DNA from 2 places in the Serratia entomophila genome. Region 1 is predicted to be linked to the other one. Evidence: predicted binding sites of a transcription regulator. Region 1 holds the regulator's gene; the other holds the start of a gene.

Region 1 (7,975 bases):
AATTTGGCAAGAGATTCGCGATAACAATAATTAAGGATGAGAACATGAACGGCTTCAAATTGAGCGCGCTTGCCGCGCTGACGGCGACCCTGGGATTATTTGGCGGCATGGGGAACGCCATGGCTAACCAGCAGCTGGTGGATCAGCTGAGCCAGCTGAAACTGAATGTGAAAATGGTCGACAACCGCGCCGCCGACAGCGGCGTAGACTGCGCCGCATTGGGCGCCGACTGGGCGGCCTGCAACCGGGTGCTGATCACCCTGAGCAACGACGGCCAGGCGATCAACGGCCACGACTGGGCGATTTACTTCCATAGCGCCCGCCAGACCCTCAAGGTGGATAACGCACAATTCAAGATAACCCACCTGACCGGCGACCTGTACAAGCTGGAGCCGACCGACAAATTCAGCGGTTTCCCGGCCGGCAAGGCGGTGGAGATCCCGATCGTCGCCGAATACTGGCAGCTGTTTAAAACCGATTTCGTGCCGCGCTGGTACGCCACCGCCGGCGACGCTAAACCGAAAATTCTGCTGAATACCGATACCGAAGACCTGAACCAGTTCGTGGCGCCCTTCACCGGCGACCAGTGGAAACGCACCAAGGATGACAACAACGTCCTGATGACGCCGGCTTCGCGCTTCGTCAAAAACGCCGAGCTGAAAACCTTGCCTACCGCAGCGCTGCGCGGCCAGATTGTGCCGACCCCGCTGGACGTGAAGGTGCATCCGCAGGATGCCGATCTGAGCAAGGGCGTGGCGTTGGATCTGAGCGCGCTGGTTAAACCGGCGGCCGAGGCCGTCAGCCAGCGCTTCGCGTTGCTGGGCATGGCGGCCAACGCTCAGGGCTACCCGATTAAAACCGCCATTCAGCCGGGCAAGTTCAGCGGGCCTCTGGCGGTGCCGGGCGCCTATGAGCTGAAGATTGGCGGCCGGGAAGCGCAAGTGACCGGCTTCGATCAGGCCGGCGTATTCAACGGGCTGCAGTCGATTTTGTCGCTGGTGCCGGCCGATGGCAGCGGCAAAATTGCCACGTTGGACGCCAAAGACGCGCCGCGCTTCCAGTATCGCGGGCTCTTCCTCGACGTGGCGCGCAACTTCCACCATAAAGACGCGGTGCTGCGCCTGCTTGACCAGATGGCGGCCTACAAGCTGAATAAATTCCATTTCCACCTGAGCGACGACGAAGGCTGGCGCATCGAAATTCCGGGCCTGCCGGAACTGACCGCAGTGGGGGGCCAGCGCTGCCACGATCTGAGCGAAACCACCTGCCTGCTGCCGCAATATGGCCAGGGGCCGGAAGTGTACGGCGGCTTCTTCTCCCGCCAGGACTATATCGACATCATCAAATACGCGCAGGCGCGCCAGATTGAAGTGATCCCGGAAATCGACATGCCGGCGCACGCGCGCGCGGCGGTGGTTTCCATGGAAGCGCGCTACAAAAAGCTGCACGCCGCCGGGAAAGAGCGTGAGGCCAACGAGTTCCGCCTGGTGGATCCGACCGATACCTCCAATACCACCTCGGTGCAGTACTTTAACCGCCAAAGCTACCTGAACCCGTGTCTCGATTCATCCAAACGCTTTGTCGACAAGGTGATCGGTGAGATCGCCCAAATGCACCAGGAGGCCGGGCAGCCGCTTCGCACCTGGCACTTTGGCGGTGACGAAGCGAAAAACATTCGTCTGGGGGCCGGTTACACCGATTTGACCAAGCGCGAAGCCGGCAAAGGCGTTATTGACCAGAGCAAAGAAGACAAGCCTTGGGCGAAATCCCAGGTATGCCAGGCGATGATTAAAGAGGGCAAGGTGGCCGATATGGAACACCTGCCGAGCTATTTCGGGCAGGAGGTTAGCCAACTGGTGAAGGCGCACGGCATCGACAGAATGCAGGCCTGGCAGGACGGCCTGAAAGATGCAAAGAACGCCAAGGCGTTCGCTACCTCGCGCGTGGGCGTGAACTTCTGGGACACCCTGTACTGGGGCGGTTTCGACAGCGCCAACGACTGGGCTAACAAGGGCTATGAGGTGATCATCTCCAACCCGGATTACGTCTATATGGACTTCCCGTACGAAGTGAATCCGGATGAGCGCGGCTACTACTGGGGTACCCGCTTCAGCGACGAACAGAAGATGTTCAGCTTCGCGCCGGATAACCTGCCGCAGAACGCTGAAACCTCGGTAGACCGTGACGGCAATCACTTCGCCGCCAGGAGCGACAAACCCTGGCCGGGCGCCTATGGCATTTCCGCCCAGCTGTGGAGCGAAACCCAGCGCACCGACCCTGAGATGGAGTACATGATCTTCCCGCGCGCTCTGTCGGTGGCGGAACGTGCCTGGCACCGCGCTGCCTGGGAACGGGATTATAAAGCCGGCCGCGAGTACAAGGGTGGGGAAACTCACTTTGTCGATGGCAAAGCCCTGGCTCAGGACTGGCTGCGCTTCGCCAACCTGCTGGGGCAACGAGAGTTGGCCAAGCTGGACAAGGGCGGCGTCAGCTATCGCCTGCCGGTGCCGGGCGCCCGGGTGATGGGCGGCAAGCTGGAGGCGAATATCTCTCTGCCGGGGCTGGGCATCGAGTACTCCACCGACGGCGGCAAGCAATGGCAGCGTTACGACGCCAAAGCCAGGCCGGCGGTGAGCGGCGAAGTGCAGGTTCGAGCGGTAAGCCCGGACGGCAAGCGTCACGGCCGCGCCGAGAAAGTTTAAGTCAGGTAGTGCGGCCCGCTGCGTGTCGGCAGCGGGCCGATGTTGAAGTGAGGGAAGTACGTGGAGCTGTGCCGCTGCAATTGTTCCATTTCATGACGTGATCTTTCCCCGGCTGGCCCGGGGATTTTTTTTGCCCGCCGGCGACAGGCGTAAAAAAACCGCCCTGAGGCGGTTCTTTAATCCCGATAACGGGTTACTTCTTGTCGTGCAGCGTATCGTCTTCGCGGCAGTCGCCGATTTCACAGTGGCCGTACAGGTACAGGCTGTGGTTGGTGAGCTTGATGCCGTGTTGCTTGGCGATATCACGCTGGCGCGCTTCGATGGATTCATCGCTGAATTCGATCACTTTGCCGCAGTCCAGGCAAATCAGGTGATCGTGGTGGTGCTGCTGGGTCAGTTCGAACACGGATTTACCGCCTTCGAAATTGTGACGAGTCACAATGCCCGCATCATCAAACTGGTTCAGCACGCGGTAAACCGTCGCCAGTCCGATTTCTTCGCCCATATCTATCAGTTTTTTGTACAAATCTTCCGCACTGACGTGATGGCATTCCGGATTTTGCAGTACTTCCAGGATTTTGAGTCGCGGAAGCGTGACTTTTAAGCCGGCCTTCTTCAATGCGGTGTTGTTGTCAGTCATGCGGATTCAGTCCTGTTACTATGCTAATCAAGTTGAGGCGTTCTCGCCTGTGGCATCGGTCGGCACAAAGAGTTAATTGCGTCTCATTATAGAACCGGTTGTCCTAAATGGAAACCGCCGGTTGTTAACAAAGATATAATTGCACTATTGCATGTTGTGCATGCAACGCTTTGATGGGTGGGATAAACCGATATCTCAGTCTACCGTGACGATGTGGGAAGTTACCAATCTGTAACTTCTATTGCAGCAATCCATACTGCCGATGACGGCCCTGCTGGCAACACTATGCACTTTGCAGGGCTATTGTTCAACCTTTGGACGGCAATGGCCGTTTAGCCAAGGATTTCGGCCAGGCTCAGCTCTTCGACTATCTGCTTGACCCAGGCTTCGACACGTTCGTTGGTCAGCTCAGGCTGACGGTCTTCGTCGATCGCCAGACCGATGAAGTTGTTGTCGTCCGCCAGGCCCTTGGAGGCTTCGAAGTGGTAGCCTTTGGTCGGCCAGTGGCCGACGATGGCCGCGCCGTGCGGTTCGATGATGTCGCGAATGGTGCCCATCGCGTCACAGAAGTATTCCGCGTAGTCTTCCTGATCGCCGCAGCCGAACAGCGCCACCAGTTTGCCGTTGAAGTCCACTTCTTCCAGCGTCGGGAAAAAGTCATCCCAGTCGCACTGCGCTTCGCCGTAGTACCAGGTTGGGATACCCAGCAGCAGGATATCGAAAGCTTCCAGATCTTCTTTGCTGCTTTTGGCGATGTCGTGAATTTCAGACACATCGTCGCCAAACTGTTTCTGAAGAATTTTCTGGATCATTTTGGCAATGTTTTCGGTATTGCCAGTGTCGCTGCCAAAGAAAATGCCTACAGTAGCCATATCGCGTATAACCTTTAAATTCAATTAATTGCATTACACGATGTTAGTGCTGACCCCGCTAACACCGATTAAAATGATGCCATGGCAAGAGCTGGCGGGCGCCATCAGGGCGCTGTCTCTTACCGGTAAACACGTATCATGCCAGAAATTTACTCCGGGGTTTTATCGCATTTATGCGATGCCGGAGGAGAGTAAAGCGGTGCTGATCCGGCGTCATCCATAACGCCGCGCCGCACGTGCGGCCGAAGAGATCAATGTTCTGGCTGTTCTTCCGCCAGTTGCGCCAGCAGCATTTGCTCGATGAGCTCGCTGCGGCTGATGTTGCGCTGTTCCGCCAGTTTGTTCAGGGCGTCCACCGCATCCGCGTTGATTTTCAGCTCTACGCGCCGCAAACCACGCACTTTATCGCGCCGTAGCTGATTGCGCTTATTGATTCTAAGCTGTTCATCGCGAGATAGCGGGTTGGTTTTCGGGCGCCCCGGCCGGCGTTCATCTGCGAACAGATCCAGCGTCGTGCGATCCGTTTGTTCTTTTGCCATAGGTAGCGGTACTGCAAGGGAGTTTGCATCAAAAAGCGCTTACACGCTTCCGGACGGTTCGGTTAACACACTTCGGGCCAATAAACCCTAACCCAAATTCACCCCCAGACTGGCGTTAGCGAACACGCTGGACGTGGCGGCAAAATTATAGCGCGCCATATTACCCCAGCAGATAGAGCAACGACAATGCTTAACTGAGGCGTAAACGCGCTAAGCCGTTATCTCTAGCGCGTTTTTTCGCCAGCAAGGGCGGTTTTTCAGGCTTCGTCGAGAAAACGGTGGATGGCGCGCAGCACCGCTTCCGGTTTTTCGGCATGTACCCAGTGGCCGGTGCCCGCCACCACGTGAGCGCGTGCCTGCGGGAACTGGCGGGCGATGTCCGCGCGGTAGCTGTCTTGCACATAAGGCGACAAGCCGCCGCGAATGAACAGCGTCGGGTGCGGCCAGGCCGGCACTTCTTGCCAGCCGGTCACGTTCTCGTACTGCGCAATCAACACCGGCAGATTGAAACGCCACTCGCCGTTGTGGAAGGATTTCAGCAGGAACTGGATCACCCCTTCTTCCTGCAGATAGTCGCGCATCAGCTGGGCGGCCTGCTGGCGCTGGGTGATGCCGGCGGCGCTGACGGCCTTCAGGGCGTCGAAGATTTCATCGTGACGACGCGTGCGGTAATCCACCGGCGCCACGTCGATGACGATCAGTTTGTCGACGCGATCGGGCGCAATGGCGGTCAGCGCCATCGCCGCTTTGCCGCCCATCGAGTGGCCGATGACGATGACTTTCGCCAACTGCAGGTCGTCGAGCAGCGTCAGCAGATCCTGCGCCATGGCCGGATAGGTCATCTCTGCGGAACGCGGCGACAGCCCGTGGTTGCGCAGGTCGACCTTGATGACGCTGTGGCGCTGGTTCAAATCGCGCGCCAGCACGCCGAGGTTGTCCAGATTGCCGAACAGGCCGTGGATCAGCAGCACCGGCAGGGCGTCTGACTCGGCGGCCAGCAGTTGATAATGTAATTTCATGGCGAAGTTCATGCTGAGAGAGTTTCAGATTAGGGTATCATGATTGAATCGCACGATGAATAACGCGGATTTTTAACGGGCGGGCGCCGCAGCCAACAAAGATGCAGCTTGAAGTGTGACGGGTATAGGTATTAGTCTGCATTTTCCGTTTGGCGGCACTTAGTGGTGTTCGCCCCTGCGCTTTTAACCTTATAATCCCATGGCTTGAATGCAGAATCTGGCTTCAGGTTCTAAGTAGAAAAAACAGTACTGGATAAAGATGAAAACTATTGAAGTCGACGAAGAGCTTTACCGCTATATTGCCAGCCACACGCAACACATCGGTGAGAGCGCGTCCGATATTTTACGCCGCATGTTGAAATTTACCGCAGGCCAGCCGGTGCGCGCCGTGCCTGCGGCCGGCGCTCAGTCCGCCGAGCCGGAAAAGGCGGCTGTACAGCGCCCGCGCGACCGCGTGCGCGCCGTGCGCGAGCTGCTGCTGTCGGATGAGTACGCTGAGCAGAACAAAGCGGTTAACCGTTTTATGCTGGTGCTTTCCACGCTGTATACCCTCGATGCCGCCGGCTTTGCCGCCGCCACCGATGCGCTGCATGGCCGTACCCGCACCTACTTTGCCGGCGATCAGCAAACCCTGCTGGCCAACGGTACGCATACCAAGCCGAAACACGTTCCAGGCACCCCTTACTGGGTGATCACCAATACCAATACCGGCCGCAAGCGCAGCATGATCGAACACATCATGCAGGCGATGCAGTTCCCCGCGGAACTGACTGAGAAAGTTTGCGGCACCGTTTAATTTAGCGAACAGCCCGTCACGATGGCCGTGCGCGACATATTGCCCGGTCACCGACAGGGATGAGGGAGATATGTCGATGGCGAATAGTCCACGTGCCGGGCAGCCAGCCCAGCAAAGTGATTTGATCAACGTAGCCCAGCTGACGTCGCAGTACTATGTGCTGCAGCCTGATGCAGGCAACGCCGCGCACGCGGTGAAGTTCGGGACTTCCGGCCATCGCGGCAGCGCGCTGCGTCACAGCTTTAACGAAGCGCACATCCTCGCTATCGCTCAGGCGATCGCCGAAGTTCGCCGCCAGCAGGGAACGACCGGTCCATGTTACGTGGGCAAGGATACTCATGCGCTGTCAGAGCCGGCCTTTATTTCGGTGCTGGAAGTGCTGACCGCCAACGGCGTCGACGTGATCGTGCAGGAAAACAACGGTTTTACGCCGACCCCTGCGGTATCGCACGCCATCCTGTGCCACAACCGCCAGGGCGGCGCACAGGCTGACGGCATCGTCATCACGCCTTCCCATAACCCACCGGAAGACGGCGGCATCAAGTACAACCCGCCGAACGGCGGCCCGGCCGACACCAACCTGACTTCCGTGATCGAAAAGCGCGCCAACGAGCTGCTGGCTCAGCAGCTGAAGGGCGTTCAGCGCCAGTCGCTGGACAAAGCCTGGAACAGCGGCCACCTGCATGCCAAAGATCTGGTGCAGCCCTACGTTGAAGGGCTGGTTGACGTGGTCGACATGCCGGCCATTCAGCGCGCCGGCCTGAAGCTGGGCGTGGATCCGCTCGGCGGCTCCGGCATTGCCTATTGGCAGCGCGTGGCCGAGCATTACCAGCTGGATCTGACGCTGGTGAACGACTCCATCGATCAGACCTTCCGCTTTATGCATCTGGACCACGACGGCATTATCCGCATGGACTGCTCGTCCGAGTCGGCGATGGCCGGCCTGCTGGCGCTGCGCGATAAATTCGATCTGGCGTTCGCCAACGATCCGGATTACGACCGCCACGGCATCGTGACGCCGAAAGGCCTGATGAACCCGAACCATTATCTGGCGGTGGCCATCAACTACCTGTTCCAGCACCGCCCGCAGTGGGGCGCAGACGTCGCGGTAGGCAAAACGCTGGTTTCCAGCGCGATGATCGACCGCGTGGTGTCCTCCCTGGGCCGCAAGCTGGTGGAAGTGCCGGTCGGTTTCAAATGGTTCGTTGACGGCCTGTTCGACGGCAGCTTTGGCTTTGGCGGCGAAGAGAGCGCCGGGGCGTCCTTCCTGCGCTTCAACGGTACGCCGTGGTCGACCGACAAAGACGGCATCATCATGTGCCTGCTGGCGGCGGAAATCACTGCGGTGACCGGCGAGAACCCGCAGCATCATTATGACGATCTGGCCAAGCGCTTTGGTGCGCCGAG
Region 2 (7,975 bases), 960 kb from region 1:
GGCACCTGATAAAACGCCATCAGCGGCATAGCGCAGTGATGGCCGGTGCGAATGGCGATACCGTACTGATCGAGGAAGCTGCCGACGTCATAGGCATGATGTTCGCCCAGATTAAAGGCTATCACCCCGGCGCGATCCGCCGGGCCGTAGATTTTCAGCGTCGGCACCTGCTGCAGCGCCTCAAGCGCATAGTGCATCAGCGATTGCTCGTAGTCGTGGATCGCCTCCAGCCCCAGCGCATTGACGTAGTCGATCGCCGCCCCCAGCCCCATAATGCCGGCGGTATTGGGCGAACCGGCCTCAAAGCGCCACGGCGGTTCGGCGAAGGTAGTGCCGTTGGTCAGGCTGACCTGCTGGATCATCGCCCCGCCGCCTTCCCACGGCGGCATCTGTTGCAACAGCGCCCGGCGGCCGTACAGAATGCCAATGCCGGAAGGCCCGTACAGCTTATGACCGGAGAACACGTAGAAATCGCAGCCCAGCGCCTGCACGTCAACCCGCTGATGCATCACCGCCTGCGCGCCGTCCACCAGCACCTTCAACGCCGGCGCCAGCGCCTTGGCCCGGGCGATGATTTCACCGATCGGATTGACGCAGCCCAATACGTTGGACACCTGAGTGAGCGCCAGCAGCTTGGTCGACGGGTCGATCAGGCCCGGCAGCTGCGCCAGATCCAGGGTGCCGTCCGCCTGCAGCGGCCAGACCCGCAGGTTCAGCCCGCGCTCCTGCGCCACCATCTGCCAGGGCACGATGTTGGCGTGGTGTTCCATTTCGGTGATGATGAGGCTGTCGCCCGGCTGCAGCAAGTGGCGGCCGAAGCTGTTGGCCACCAGATTAATGCCCTCGGTGGTGCCCTTGACGAACACCGTCTCTTCCGGCGAGGCGGCGTTGATAAACCGCGCCACCTTTTCTCGCACCGCTTCCATCTCCTGCGTCGCCTCGGCGCTCAGGGTGTGGATGCCGCGGTGCACCGCGGCATAGCCATGGCGATAAAAATCCAGCTCGCGGTCGATCACCGCCTGCGGTTTCTGCGCGCTGGCGGCGCTGTCGAGGTAGGCCAACGGCCTGCCGTTGACCTCGCGCGCCAGCAGCGGGAAATCGCTGCGCACGCGCTCAATCGGATAACTCATGCGGCCTCCCCCGGCAGGCGCTGCGCGATGCGCGCCAGCACCCATTCACGGATGGTTTCATTGGCGATGCCTTCGGTCAGTTCGGCGGCGAAGGCGAAGATGATCATTTGCTGCGCCGCGTGCTGGTCGATGCCGCGCGACTGCAGGTAGAACATTTGCTCCTCATCGATGCGCCCGACGGTGGCGCCATGGCTGCACTTGACGTCGTCGGCGTAGATCTCCAGCTGCGGCTTGGTGTCCACTTCCGCCACCTTGCCCAGCAGCAGATTGTGGTTGTTCATCTGGCCGTCGGTCTTGATCGCGTGCTTGGCCACTTTGATCATGCCGTTAAACACCGCTTTGGCGCGATCGCTGACCACGGTTTTGTGCAGTTGACGGCTTTCGCAGTAGCCTTTGTTGTGCTCCAGATAGGTGCGGGTATCGCATACCTCTTTGCCGACCGGCAGCACCAGGCTATTGATGGCCAGACTGGCCCCCTCACCGTTCAGCTGCGCGCTGGTGTTGTGGCGGGTCAAACCGGCGCCCAGCAGGAAGCTGTCGCTTTTCACCCGCGCATCGCGGCCAATCACCAGATCGTTATGGGCGAAGTGGTAGCTCGGCTGGCTCTCGAACGCCAGCTTGCAGTGCCGCAGCGCGGCGTTGTCTGCCACGTTGGCGGTCAGGCGCGCGCCGGTGAAGTGCGCGGCGCCGTCCAGGCTGACGTAATGCTCGATCACCTCGGCCTGCGCGCCGCGCGCAATCTCCAGATGATGGCGATGATGGACGGTATTCACCTCACCCTCGGTTCCGCGCCCGCTGCTGATGTGCAGCAGATAGAGCGGCCGTGCCGCGGTCTTGCCGGCCGCCAGCCGTATGATGCTGGTTTCCTGCGCCAGGCTTTCGGTCAGATGCAGGAACACTTCCGGCTGAATCGGCTCCGGCAGCGCCTGCGGGATGCCGTAGGCGGCCGAATCGAACTGGTAATCACCCAGATCGCTGTCGCTGAGCGCCGCGCTGAAACGGCCGTCGACGAACACCAGGCGATAAGCCTCGATGTTCAGCGCCAGCGCGTCGCGCTGCGCTGCGGTGACCGGCTCGGCCTGCGGATCGAGGAACCGCTGCTCCAGCAGCCCTTCCAACGGGGTGTATTTCCAGTTTTCGTGCTTACGCGTCGGCCAACCGAGGCGCAGCGCCTGCTGCCAGTGCGCCAGCGCATGGGCGGAGTGTTCGCCGCCGCGGGCTTCGAACAGGCTGTACAGCTGCTGCAGCGCGCGTGAATTATTGTTCGTCGGCAAGCCAGCCATAACCCTGCTCCTCCAACTGTTTCACCAACGAGAAATCGCCGGATTTAACGATGCGGCCCTGGGACAGCACGTGCACGTAGTCCGGCTTGATGTAGTCCAGAATGCGCTGGTAGTGGGTGACGATGATGAACGCGCGCTTACCGTCGCGCAGCGAGTTAACGCCGTTGGCGACGATCTTCAGCGCGTCGATGTCCAGACCGGAGTCGGTTTCGTCGAGGATGCACAGATCCGGCTCCAGCGCCGCCATCTGCAGGATGTCGTTGCGCTTTTTCTCGCCGCCGGAGAAGCCGACGTTAACCGAGCGGGTCAGCAGGTCGGGCGGCATATCCAGCAGCGCGATTTTCTCTTCGATAAAGTCCGCGAAGTCGAAACGGTCGAGCGGCTCCTGTTCACGGTACTTGCGCACCGCATTGACCGAGGTCTGCAGGAAGAAGTGGTTGCTGACGCCGGGAATTTCCACCGGGTACTGGAACGCCAGAAATACCCCCTCGCCCGCGCGGTCTTCCGGATCCAGCTCCAGCAGATCCTTACCTTTGAAGCTGACTTCGCCTTCGGTCACTTCATACTCTTCACGGCCGGCCAGGGTGGCGGAGAGCGTGCTTTTTCCCGAGCCGTTCGGCCCCATGATGGCGTGCACCTCGCCCGGTTTGATCTCGAGATCCAGACCTTTGAGGATCTCGTTGCCTTCCACGCTGACTTTCAAATTCTTGATGCTTAACATGCAGTGTCCTCAGGTAGCGCTGTGCGCTAAAAATTCGGCGGTTAGCCCACGCTGTGTTCCAGGCTGATGGCCAGGAGTTTCTGCGCCTCGACGGCGAACTCCAGCGGCAGCTCGGAGAACACGTCCTTACAGAAGCCGTTGACGATCATCGAGATGGCGTCGTCTTCGCTGATGCCGCGCTGCAGGCAGTAGAACAGCTGATCGTCGCCGATCTTCGAGGTGGTCGCCTCGTGTTCCAGCTGGGCGCTGTTGTTGCGCGCTTCAACGTACGGGAAGGTGTGGGCGCCGCTGTCCGGCCCGATCAGCATCGAGTCGCACTGGGTAAAGTTACGGGCGTTTTCCGCCCCCGGCAGGATTTTCACCAGGCCGCGATAGGTGTTCTCGCTGTGCCCGGCGGAGATGCCTTTGGCGATGATGGTCGACCTGGTGTTTTTGCCGATGTGGATCATCTTGGTGCCGGTATCCGCCTGCTGATGGCCGCTGGTCAGCGCCACCGAGAAGAATTCGCCGATCGAGTTGTCGCCCTGCAGGATCACGCTCGGGTATTTCCAGGTGATCGCCGAGCCGGTTTCCGACTGGGTCCAGGACATTTTTGAGCCGGCGCCTTCACACAGCGCACGCTTGGTGACGAAGTTCAGGATGCCACCCTTGCTCTCCCCGCCGGAGAACCAGTTTTGCACCGTCGAATATTTCACCTCGGCGTCTTTGTGCAGGATAACCTCCACCACCGCCGCGTGCAGCTGGTAGCTGTCGCGCACCGGCGCAGAGCAGCCTTCGATATAGCTGACGTAGCTGCCTTCGTCGGCGATCAGAATGGTGCGCTCGAACTGACCGGTTTTAGCGGCGTTGATGCGGAAATAGGTCGACAGCTCCATCGGGCAGCGTACGCCCTTCGGCACGTAGACGAAGGTACCGTCCGAGGCCACGGCGGCGTTCAGCGCGGCGAAGAAGTTATCGTTGGACGGCACGACGCGGCCCAGGTATTGGCGCACCAGATCCGGGTATTCCTGAATGGCTTCGCCGAACGAGCAGAAGATCACCCCGCTTTCCGCCAGCTTTTCACGGTAGGTGGTGGCCACCGACACCGAGTCGAAGATGGCGTCCACCGCCACCTCGCTGCCTTCGCGCACCGGCACGCCGAGCTGATTGAACGCCAGTTCCACTTCGCTGGTCAGGTAGTCTTTTTCCGTCGCGGCGCCAGGCTGTTGCTCCGCGCCGGGCTGTGAGCCGCAGGCGTCGTCGCAGCTGCCGCAGGAGGGCGCCGAATAATAGCTGTAATCCTGGTAGTTCAGGCGATCGTAGTTGGCCTTCAGCCAGTGGGGCTCTTCCATCTGCAGCCAGGCGCGATAGGCCTCGAGACGGAATTCCAACATCCATTCTGGCTCGTTGCGCTTGGCCGAAATGGCGCGCACCACGTCTTCGTTGATGCCCTTGGCCAACTCATCGGTGGCCAGCTGAGTGAAGAAACCTTCTTTATAGCGACCTTCGCTGACCCAAGCCTGTACTTCATTAGGCATTTCTACATTGCTTCGTGTCATGTTGATTGCATCGCTCAAACGCCAAAACTCTCGCCGCACCCGCAGGCATGCTGAGCTTTAGGGTTATTGAATTTGAATATCTGATTCAGCCCTTCACGGACGAAATCCACCGTGGTGCCATCGATAAACGGCATGGCTTTCAACGGCACATAGAGTTTGGCGCCTTCACGCTCAAACAGCAGGTCGTCATCGGCCGGATCGCGGGTCAGATCCAGCACATAGGCGAACCCGGCGCAGCCGGATTGCTTCACCCCTAGCTGCAGCCCCTTCACCTGCGGATCCTGTTGCATCAGTTTAGTAATTTGTTGTACGGCGCTATCGCTGAGCGCAATGCCTTGCCAGACATTTTCATCCAGAGAAAAAGTGCCGACATTTTCCGTTTGCATAGGGTCTACCTCACACTCGTGTTTGACCACAGCCAATCTGGGTTGCTTATATGTTAGTGATAACGATTATCACTTCAACCGTTTGTTTTGCGGGGGTATCCGTCGCCGGCGCGCTTTTCCGCTGCGGCGTGCGGCAAGCGCGCGGGACAGCTGCGGCGCCTGGCGCGATATTGCGGAAAGGAGTTCATTTTATCCCTATGAATTTATTGCACATCCTGCATCACCGTACCGCTTTCCCCGGTGGCCCGCCGGCTTTACAGCAGCGCGGAACATTGCCGATTTAAACATTCATAGAAAATACCTATTTCTGTATTTTGTCTGTCGTAAAAATGCGTTTAACGGCAATAACCGGTATTTTCAGCCCGCCCCATGGGATAAAGTTTAGTCGTTACTGAGTATATTGGGTCGCCGCCGGCCTATTGCACCCCAGCGGCCAATAAAAAATTCAACAGAAGGATTGATCGCAAACGCAGCAGTAAATATGATAATGATTATCATTCAATTGTAATTTGAGCGCGGGCAAATGACTATTTCGATCAATGCATGGCTGCTGGGCAAGATTGATGACTACAAATTCAGCGTGCGGGACGCCACGGTAGATTTCTACATGGCGGAGGCGGCGCTCAGGCGACCGGAATGCAACGTTAACCACCTGAAGCGCTACAACAGCGTCAGCCTCACCATGGCCAATCTGTGCCTGGAGAACGGCGACGACGAAAGCTATCTGCATGCGCTCAGCAAGCTGCACAACCGGCTGATCGTGGAGATCAACAACCCGCAGCGCTGCCAGCTGTTTCGGGTACAGAGCTACCACTTTGCCCGCCATACGCTGACGCTGATCTGCCAGAAATATGCGATGGAAGGCACCTGGGAAAAGGCCAACGCTTTCCAAAAGGACTTCGTCAAGCGGGTGCCTTTCCAGCTGTAATGGCGGCTGATGAGATGAAATTATCGGGTAAATAGTCCGGATGAGGGAAAATCATTTGGCTACGCGCCGCCCTTGCGCGTCGATCACCCTTTCGCCGTCTTCTTTGGTGAATTCGCCCTTTTGCGCATCCGGTAAAATATCCAGCACCGCTTCGGAAGGCCGGCACAGTTTGGTGCCTAAGGGCGTCACGACAATAGGCCGGTTAATCAAAATCGGCTGCTGGAGCATGAAATCGATCAATTGGTCATCGCTCCATTTCGCTTGAGCCAACCCTAACTGCTCATAAGGCTCCACATTTTTACGCAACAGGGCGCGCACGCTGATCGTCATATCGGCGATGAGTTTGACCAGTTCATCACGGCTTGGCGGCGTCTCCAGGTACAAAATTACCCTTGGCTCCACGCCGCTATTGCGGATCAGTTCCAGGGTATTGCGCGACGTGCCGCAGGCCGGGTTGTGATAAATCGTAATAGCGCTCATACATCACTCTCTAAGGTTGGCCAGCGCTATTCGCGGCTGGCGGTTGGCTGAGTAAAGGCATTTTTTCTACACGGATAAACGCAATGCCAGGGCCGCCAGCGTGACAAACAGCACCGGCAGCGTCATGACAATGCCCACCCGGAAGTAATATCCCCAGGTGATTTTGATGTCCTTTTGCGCCAACACGTGTAGCCACAGTAAGGTCGCCAGGCTGCCGATAGGGGTGATTTTAGGGCCCAAATCACTGCCGATGACATTGGCGTAGATCATCGCATCTTTAGTCACGCCGGTGGCAACGCTGCCGTCGATGGACAATGCGCCCACCAGCACCGTTGGCATATTGTTCATGATGGAAGACAGGAACGCCGTGAGGAAACCGGTTCCCAAAGTGGCGGCCCAGAGGCCCTGCCCGGCAAAGCCATTGAGTATCGATGACAGGTAATCGGTGAGCCCGGCATTGCGCAATCCGTAAACCACCAGGTACATGCCCAGAGAAAAAATGACGATCTGCCAGGGCGCGCCGCGCAGCACTTTGCCGGTATTGATGGTGTGCCCTTGCTTAGCCACGATAAACAGAATCAAGGCGCCGGCGGCCGCCACCAAACTGACCGGAACGCCCAACGGCTCCAGCCCGAAGAACCCAATCAGCAACAGCAGCAGCACACCCCAGCCCGTTTTGAATGTCTGCGGATCGCGGATCGCCTCTTTTGGGGCTTTTAATTTGGATAATTCATAGGTAGCCGGGATATCTTTGCGGAAAAACAGGTGCAGCATCGCCAGCGTAGCGACGATCGCGGCAATATCGACCGGCACCATCACCGAAGCGTATTCATTGAATCCCAGCTTAAAGAAATCGGCCGAGACGATGTTGACCAGATTCGACACGATGAGCGGCAAACTGGCCGAGTCCGCGATAAACCCTGCGGCCATCACAAACGCCAGCGTAGCGCCTTGACTGAAGCCCAACGCCACCAGCATGGCGATCACTATGGGCGTCAGTATCAATGCGGCGCCATCATTGGCGAACAACGCGGCAACCGCCGCCCCCAACAACACAATATAAGTAAACAACCAGCGCCCCCGCCCGTTGCCCCACCGCGCCACATGCAGCGCCGCCCATTCAAAGAAGCCGGACTCGTCCAGCAACAAGCTGATGATAATGACGGCGATAAAGGCCGCGGTGGCGTTCCAGACGATATGCCACACGGCGGGAATATCGCCGAAGTGCACGACGCCACATAGCAAAGCGAGTGCCGCGCCCAGCATGGCGCTCCAACCGATCCCCAACCCTTTCGGTTGCCAAATCACCAGAACAATAGTCAGGACAAAAATCGCCGCTGCCAACCCCATACAACCTCCGATAGCCTGGGTTCTCCCCCGTTTGAGAAGCATTCCCCGTCAAAACGACACAGCGTCAAATACATTCGAAAAATCGAATATGAAAAAGCAAAAAATTTCGTTAACTAGAGGCAGACAGCCTTGCCGCCGGTAGCTGCATTATTGCGGGCA

The links. Region 1 encodes Fur, which represses iron uptake genes when iron is present. Its sites were predicted from a motif close to ATAATAATGAGAACNACTATCAA; they were not measured.
Region 2: the regulator Fur is predicted to act here: its motif matches at 5,109-5,131, upstream of sufA (Fe-S cluster assembly scaffold SufA).

What each region holds. Positions count from the first base shown of each region.
Region 1 is NZ_CP082787.1:1,293,460-1,301,434, forward strand. Features, by position in the region: gene chiQ (ChiQ/YbfN family lipoprotein) at 1-34, shown strand, start outside; gene KHA73_RS06360 (beta-N-acetylhexosaminidase) at 45-2,702, shown strand; gene fur (ferric iron uptake transcriptional regulator) at 2,896-3,342, opposite strand; gene fldA (flavodoxin FldA) at 3,675-4,214, opposite strand; gene ybfE (LexA regulated protein) at 4,466-4,753, opposite strand; gene ybfF (esterase) at 5,011-5,784, opposite strand; gene seqA (replication initiation negative regulator SeqA) at 6,032-6,568, shown strand; gene pgm (phosphoglucomutase (alpha-D-glucose-1,6-bisphosphate-dependent)) at 6,645-7,975, shown strand, end outside.
Region 2 is NZ_CP082787.1:2,256,626-2,264,600, reverse strand. Features, by position in the region: gene sufS (cysteine desulfurase SufS) at 1-1,130, opposite strand, end outside; gene sufD (Fe-S cluster assembly protein SufD) at 1,127-2,413, opposite strand; gene sufC (Fe-S cluster assembly ATPase SufC) at 2,388-3,134, opposite strand; gene sufB (Fe-S cluster assembly protein SufB) at 3,176-4,672, opposite strand; gene sufA (Fe-S cluster assembly scaffold SufA) at 4,687-5,058, opposite strand; gene KHA73_RS11080 (hypothetical protein) at 5,582-5,986, shown strand; gene arsC (glutaredoxin-dependent arsenate reductase) at 6,038-6,466, opposite strand; gene KHA73_RS11070 (arsenic transporter) at 6,533-7,816, opposite strand; gene KHA73_RS11065 (metalloregulator ArsR/SmtB family transcription factor) at 7,930-7,975, opposite strand, start outside.